DNA from 2 places in the Mycolicibacterium rhodesiae NBB3 genome. Region 1 is predicted to be linked to the other one. Evidence: riboswitches for the same ligand, from Rfam matches in the RefSeq annotation. Region 1 holds a riboswitch; the other holds the start of a gene.
What was found. A riboswitch is a leader RNA that binds a small molecule or an ion and turns the genes downstream of it on or off. The one in region 1 is predicted to bind guanidine.
Positions count from the first base shown of each region.

Region 2: linked by a shared signal. The riboswitch ahead of MYCRHN_RS02515 (DMT family transporter) and the one ahead of MYCRHN_RS05685 (agmatinase family protein) in region 1 are both predicted to bind guanidine.

Region 1 covers NC_016604.1:1,176,649-1,180,423, reverse strand. The annotation lists gene MYCRHN_RS05690 (carbon-nitrogen hydrolase family protein) at 1-457, opposite strand, end outside; gene MYCRHN_RS05685 (agmatinase family protein) at 476-1,624, opposite strand; guanidine-III (ykkC-III) riboswitch at 1,635-1,700, opposite strand; guanidine-I (ykkC/yxkD leader) riboswitch at 1,821-1,927, shown strand; gene MYCRHN_RS05680 (high affinity choline transporter 1) at 1,952-3,496, shown strand; gene MYCRHN_RS05675 (class I SAM-dependent methyltransferase) at 3,456-3,775, opposite strand, start outside.
Region 2 covers NC_016604.1:529,259-533,033, forward strand. The annotation lists gene MYCRHN_RS02505 (SMP-30/gluconolactonase/LRE family protein) at 1-841, shown strand, start outside; gene MYCRHN_RS02510 (D-alanyl-D-alanine carboxypeptidase family protein) at 1,038-2,261, shown strand; guanidine-III (ykkC-III) riboswitch at 2,282-2,346, shown strand; gene MYCRHN_RS02515 (DMT family transporter) at 2,358-2,675, shown strand; gene yhjD (inner membrane protein YhjD) at 2,669-3,703, opposite strand; gene trpS (tryptophan--tRNA ligase) at 3,732-3,775, opposite strand, start outside.

The DNA of each region.
Region 1 (3,775 bases):
CGACGTACAGCTCGGGGAAGCGGACGTCGTAGCAGAGCGTCAAACCCACGCCGACCCCGTCGACCGTGATCACCACGGGCTCATCGCCCGGCGCCACGGTGGCGGACTCGGTGAAGCCGAACGCGTCGTAGAGATGGATCTTGTCGTAGTGCGCGTCGACCCCGAGTCCCGCCGCGATCAGGGTGTTTTTCACCCTGCCGTCGTCAGCCGGGGTGAACATGCCCGCAACGACGGCGATGCCGGCACGCTCGGCGATCTGCCGCACACCCGTCGCCCACGGTCCGTCCAGCGGCTCGGCGACCGCCGCCAACGGAACCCCGAACCGGCACATCGTCGCCTCGGGAAACAGCACCAGCCGCGCACCGGCGTCGGCAGCGCGGCGCGTGTGGTCCTGGACCAGGTCGAGGTTGGCCGCGGGGTCGGTACCGCTGCGGATCTGTGCCAGGGCCACGCGCATACGACAAAGCCTACGGATCTACGGACCCCAGGCGACGCGGTCGGCCGACGCTGCCTTGTTGCCGAGCTTCCCCGATCGCACCTGGGCGGCCAGGCTGTCGAGGATCACGCGGGAACTCAGCAGCGCCGTCTGCTCCGCCCAGTCGTACGGCGGTGAGCATTCGACGACCTCGATGCCGGCCAAGCCGGGCTCGGAGATCATCTTGACGAGGTTCAGCGCCTCGCGGGGCAGCAGCCCGCCGGGCTCGGGCCAGCCGGTGCCGGGTACGAAGCCCGCGTCGATGACGTCGATGTCGAAGGACAGGTACACCGCCTTGGCGTCCTTCCAGGCGATCTCGAGAGCCATCTCGGCGATCTTCTCGATGCCGACCCGTTCGACGTCGCCGACGGTGATGACCGTCGATTGACGTTCCCGGCCGACCTTGACGCCCGCCCGCGGCGCCTGCCACCCGCCGATGCCGATCTGCACCAGGTTGGTCGCAGGCGCGTTCTTGATGTTGGTGGCGTGGAACCACGGGGTGGTGTGCATCCGCTCGTCGAGATCGGACTCCTGGGTGTCGACGTGGCGGTCGAAGTGGATGATGCCGACGTTGCCGTCCAGATACGGCGTCATGCCGCGGATGGTGGGGAAGCCGATCGAGTGATCGCCGCCGAGGACGACCGGCATGACCCCCTTCGACACGACGTGCGCCATCGCCTGACTGATCTGGTCGAAAGACTTCTCCAGGTTGCCGGGGATTGTGAACACGTCGCCGATGTCGACCATGTTGAGCTGCTCACGCAGATCGACGCCCGACTCGTAGTTGTAGGTGCCGAAAAGGTTGGTGGACCGCCGGATTCCCTGCGGGCCGAAGCGGGTGCCGGGCCGGTAGGTCGCGCCTGCGTCGAGGGGCACACCGAAGATGGCCACCTCGGCGTCATCGACCTGGTTCACGTCCTCGACGAACGGACATTTCAGAAACGTTCCGCGTTCACCGGCGAAGTGCGGCAGTTCGCCGCGAACGAACGTGGAGATCCGGCGGTCGTTGATCGTCGGCGCCGCCTCGAGCCCGTAGGTCAAGCCGCGTTCGATCTCCTCGCGTTCGCGGCGATCCGGCAGGCGGGCCTCGGCCTGCTGGGCCCATGCGCCCTCGGCGTTGGGCAGCGACGGATCTGGCCGGTCGGACATGAGTGCTCCTCACGCGCCGTCTTGTCGCAAGCCGGGTACGACGCACCTCGTCCGGGGAGCTCTGGCTGGCTCCTGCCTTTATCTTGGCAGCGATTCGCAAAACCGGCAGGAGGGAATTGCAACGCATCGTTAACACGAAGCGCGAGCCGACGTAACGGGTGAGGGTTTGTCTGATCGACGACTCACATCCACCCGTGTGAGGCGCGTCTAGGGTTCCGCCGGTTCGCCGGGCCTGGTCCGAGAGACGCAAGCGGCTGCGCAGCGACGCCGGCCGTTCCACGGCGGGACAAAAGCCCGGGAGGCTCCACCTCGTAAAGGGAGGCTCCCGTGATTCTTCTCGGCGTAGGGATATCCATCGCAGTTGTCGTCCTCGTCGGCTTCCTGGTGTCCAAGCGGATCGCCGGCGACAGCGCCAACTTCCTGGTCGGCGGACGCATGTTGCCGCTGATCCTCGTCGGCGGCGCCCTGATGGGTTCGGCCGTCGACACCAACGCCACGCTCGGCAACACGGATCTGGCGTCGGAATTCGGATTCTGGGCTGGCGCCTGCCTGCCGCTGGGTCTCGCGCTGTGCCTGTTCTTCACCGGTCTGTTCTTCGCCAAACCGATGAACCGGATGGGCCTGACGTCCTTCCCCGACTACTACCGGCTGCGGTTCGGCCGTCGGGTCGAGGCCGTCGCGTCGGTGATGCTGATCGTGGGGTTCTGCATACTCGTCGCGGGCAACCTCGTGGCGGGCGGATTCCTGTTCAACTACTTCCTCGGCATGCCGTACTGGCTGGGCACCGTCATCATCGCGGCCCTCGCTGTCGCTTACACAGGTACCGGCGGGCTGATCGCCGACGCGTACACCGCGATCATCCAGATGTCGTTGATTTTCATCGGCGCCGTCGGACTGCTCATCTGGATGGCGACCACTCACGGCATCGCTATCGCCGAGGGCGCCGGACCACTGGACATGGGGCAGATGACCGACCCCGCGCAGGGCGCGGTGATCAACTGGGCGACGCTCATCGCGCTCGGCATCGGCGACATCGTCGCAATCGACTTCATGCAAAGGGTTTTCGCGGCCAAGTCTCCCGAGACCGCCCGGCGCGCATGCTTCAGCGCAGCCACCGGCGTGGTGGCGATCTGCGTGCCGTTCGGCCTCGTGGTGCTGTCGGCCAAGGCCTTCATGCCCGAAGAGCTCGACGGGCCGATCCTGTTCGTCCTGCTCGATCAGTACGCACCACTGTTCCTGACCATCATCGTGCTGTGCGGCCTCGTCGGGGCCTCGATGAGCACAGCCAACGGCGCGATCCTGGCGATATCGAACGTCTCGGTGCGCAACCTGGGTGGCGTTCGGCGCGTGCATGTTCCGGGCCAGCGTGATCCGCTGCTGCGCGCCACGCGGATCGCGATGGTCCCGATGACACTTCTGTCGATCCTGATCGCGATCTACGTCAAGCAGACCGGAATTCTGCTCACCCTGGCGTTTGATCTGCTGCTGGCCTGCTTGGTGGTGCCGTTCATCCTCGGATTGATATGGCGCCGAGGCACTTCGGTCGCTGCCATCGCATCGATCGTGGTCGGCCTCTCGGTGCGCCTGGTGCTGTTCGTCATGACGCCGACGATGTACGGCCTCGACAACACGATCCTCTACATCCCCAACAATGTGGTCGACGCGTCGTTCGACGGGTGGCCGACGTTCATCGCGTTCGCGGCGTCGTTGGTCACGTACGTGTTCATCGCGTTGCTGACGCGGCCCGCGCCGATTCGCGGGCTTGACATCAGAGTGGCCGAGGACGTCGACGACGCGCTGGAGGACGCCGACGAGGCCGAGCCGGAGCTGGTCACTGCAGACGCGGCGCCACGGTTGTCCACGGCACCGTAAGGACGCCGTCGCGCATCCGCCGCCGAGGTGGATCCACGGGAAATCCTCCTGCGTGCAGTTGATCCAGCATTGCGCGCCAACGGATCCGCGGTCCGAATACGCCGTGTCCCGCGGCGGTGGCCCACGCACGGTCCGCGGCTGACAGCAACGTGTGGATCGGCTGACCGTCGACGTTGTGATGGATCAGCACCTTGGGCAACCGCTCGGCGAGATCGGACGGACGCTCGATGGCGAACGGGTCGCACGCCAGCGTGAGGCTCAGCGGACCGTTGGCGTCGA
Region 2 (3,775 bases), 650 kb from region 1:
CAAGATCGTGCGCATCGCTCCCCACACGGGGCAGACGACGGTCGTCGGCGAGATCGAGGGTCGACCACTCGGGCTGCACGTCGCCCGTGACGGCCGGTTGTTGGTCTGCAGCAGTCCCGGCGGGCTGCTGGCGCTCGACCCGGCCACCGGCGCCGTCGAGACATTGGTAGCCGAGGTCGACGGACGCCGCCTGCAGTTCTGCTCCAACGTCACCGAATTGCCCGACGGGACAATCTATTTCACCGAGTCGACGAGCGCGTTCACCTACGAGCATTTCCTCGGGCCGATCTTCGAGGCGCGCAACCGCGGCAGCGTGTTCCGTCGGGACCCCGACGGAACGGTGCTCACCGTGGTCCCTGGTCTCTACTTCGCCAATGGCATCACGCCCACGGCCGACGGGTCGGCGTTGGTGTTCGCAGAGACCCAGGCGCGCCGACTGTCGAAGTACTGGCTCACCGGCGACAAGGCGGGGACGGTGACGCCGCTGGCCGTCAACCTGCCAGGCAGCCCGGACAACTTGTCGACCGGTGCCGACGGCCGGATCTGGTGTGCGATGGTGTCGCCCACCAACGCCGTCGCGGAGATGATGCCCAAGACCCCGCCTGCGTTGCGCAAGCTGCTGTGGCGCCTGCCCGACCGGCTGCAGCCCAAGATCAAACCGGTGGTCTGGGCGGTGGCTTTCGACCCCGACACCGGCCGCCCCGTCGCTGGAGTGCGCACCGAGCATCCCCGGTTCGGCATGGTGACGGGTCTGGTCGAAGCCGGCGACAAGCTGTGGATGGGGTCGATCGGATTCCCGGCCGTCGCTCACGTCGATCTGGCGGCGACGGCGTTGCGCTGACCGCGCCTTGTTGCGGGCCGCGGGCATCAACACCCACGAAATGCAGGCCTCACTCGCACTTCTTCTGCACTTCGTTGATTCCGACGAACCGGACTGCGCCGAGCTACCCGGCCAAGTCACATTTGAAACTTCAATCACACCAGTCACAGCGCGCCTCCCGACGAACTCGCCCGTGAACACCTAATCTGCGGTCACCATGGGATGCGTACGAACCTCGTCTCAACGCGCTGCGGCCCTGGCCACGGCCCTTTTCTTGTTGGTCTCGCCCGCGGTGGCCGCTGCGCAGCCGAATGCTGCGCCCGATACCAACTCATGCCCGTACAAGGAGACGACGCCGCCGGCCGTCGACGCGTCTGAGGTGCCCAAACCAGGCCAGGCTCCCCCCGGTCCGCTGCCCGTTCCGGCCTCCCCTCTGGGCGGAGACGCATTATCGGGTTGCGGCGTCATCACCGCGCCCGGCACGCCGCCGCTGCCCAACGACGTCTCGGCCGAGGCGTGGCTCGTTGCCGACCTGGACACCGGCGATGTCATCGCCGCCAAGGATCCGCACGGCAGGCACCGCCCCGCGAGTGTCATCAAGGTCCTGGTCGCGATGCAGGCCATCAGGGACCTGCCGATCCACAAGGTCGTCCCCGGTACCGCCGAGGATTCCGCGCAGGAGGGCACGAAGGTCGGCGTCGGCGAGAACGGTTTCTACTCCATCAACGACCTGCTGCACGGCCTGCTGATGTATTCGGGCAATGATGCCGCGCACGCGCTGGCCGCACAGCTCGGCGGGATGGACACCGCCCTCGGCAAGCTCAACAACCTGGCTGACAAGCTCGGCGGGCACGACACCCGGGTGGCCACCCCGTCGGGACTCGACGGACCGGGCATGAGCACCTCGGCCTACGACCTGGGCCTGTTCTACCGATACGCCTGGCAGAACCCGATTTTCGCCGACATCGTCAGCACCCAGAGCTTCGACTTCCCCGGCCGTGGCGACGCCGGGTATCCGATCGAGAACGACAACAAACTGCTCGCCAACTACGACGGCGCGCTCGGCGGCAAGACCGGCTATACCGACGACGCCGGCCAGACATTCGTCGGGGCGGCCCAACGCGACGGCCGCCGTCTGGTTGCGGTAATGCTGCGCGGAACCCGCCAGCCGATCGCACCGTGGGAGCAGGCGGCACATCTGCTGGACTACGGCTTCTCGACGCCGCCGGGCACCAAGGTCGGCACGCTGATCGAACCCGACCCCTCGCTCGTCGCGCCGAAGCCGGAGGCGGCCGCCGGCGCCGGAGCGCTCAACGCCGCACCGCTACTGCCCGACGTCGACGCCACACCCGTACGCGTCGGTGTGGGCATCGTCGGATCGATCATCGTGTTCGGGCTCATCATGGCCGCCCGATCGGTAAATCGCCGCCCACAGAACTGATTTCGCGTTTGCTAGACTCGCGGTAGTCAGCAATGTGACACCGGACGAGGGGTGCCGTACCCGACCAGCGACAAGACGGCACCGTGGAGGTGTGCAATGGCGTGGCTGGTTCTCATTGTCTCGGGTGTTCTCGAAGCGGTCTGGGCGACAGCGCTTTCGCGATCCGAAGGCTTCACGAAACTCGTACCGTCGGTGGTGTTCGCCATCACAGTGATTCTGTCGATGTGCGGATTGGCGTACGCGATGCGCGACCTGCCGACCGGCACCGGTTACGCCGTGTGGGTCGGCATCGGCGCAGTCCTCACCGTGGGCTACGCCATGCTGACCGGCGAGGAAGCCGTCTCGTTGGTCAAGGCGGTGCTCATCGTCGGCATCATCGGCTGCATCGTCGGATTGAAGGCGGTCAGTCACTGACGCCGGACAAAGCGCGAAATGCTCAGCGCTCCAACAGCACCTACGGCCGCAGCGGCGAGAGCACCGCGAACTGAAAGGCCCTCGCGAAACTCAACGCGGGGGGTGATCAGCGCACCTTGAGGCGGATCGACGGGCGCGGCTTCCAGGTTGTCTTTCGCCGTCGCGGCCCATGCGGTGGCGAACAGGATGAGCCGCGCGGTGATGTAGGCGAACACCATCAGACCAAGCACCGGACCGAACGTCGCGCCCGCCGGTCCGGTCACCACCGAGCGCAGGTAGATCGACGCCACCTGCTTGAAGACTTCAAAGGCCACCGCGGCGATCAACCCGGCCCGCAACGCGCTGCGGAAGCTGACCGATTCCCGGGGAAGTCGGGCGATCATCCAGGTGAACAACAGCCAGGTGATGAGCACCGATATCGCAAGCGACGCCGCACGCAGCGCCAGGCTCACACCCGGAACATTCTCCAGCCCAACCCATTCCAGCACTTGCTTCATCACACCCGAACTACCGAGCACGGTGAGGGCGATGGTCACAACCAGCGCGAGGAACAAGCCGACAATGGCGGTCAGATCCGACAACTTGGTGTGAACGAACCCCCTGGATTCCTGCCGTGCCATCCCCCACATCTGACTCAGTGCCTCACGCAGGTTCGCCATCCAGCCCAGGCCCGCCCATGCGGCGGTGGCCAGTCCGATGATCCCGACGGAGGTGCGCGACTTGATCGCCGAATTCATCAACTCGACCAGCTGCTGCCCGACGTCGCCGGACACCGCCGACTTGATCCGCTCCTGGATTTCGGCGAGTAGCTCCGGCTGACTCACCAGGATGAAGCCGCCGATCGCGAAGCCGACCATCAGCATGGGGAACAACGCGAAGATCGTGAAGTAGGTGATGCCTGCGGCGTAGAAGTCGCCCTTGCTGTCCTGGTACCGCTCCTGGGCGCGCATCACATGGTCGAACCAGTGATACCGCGCGCGCAGGCGATCGAGAAATCCTGGTTTGTCCGGCTCGACCGGAGGTGTCATTTCCAGCCCCCAAGGCGAGGTACGGGCGTTAGCGAGGTCCTGGCAGGAACCCTAACTGGTCATATACCCGCC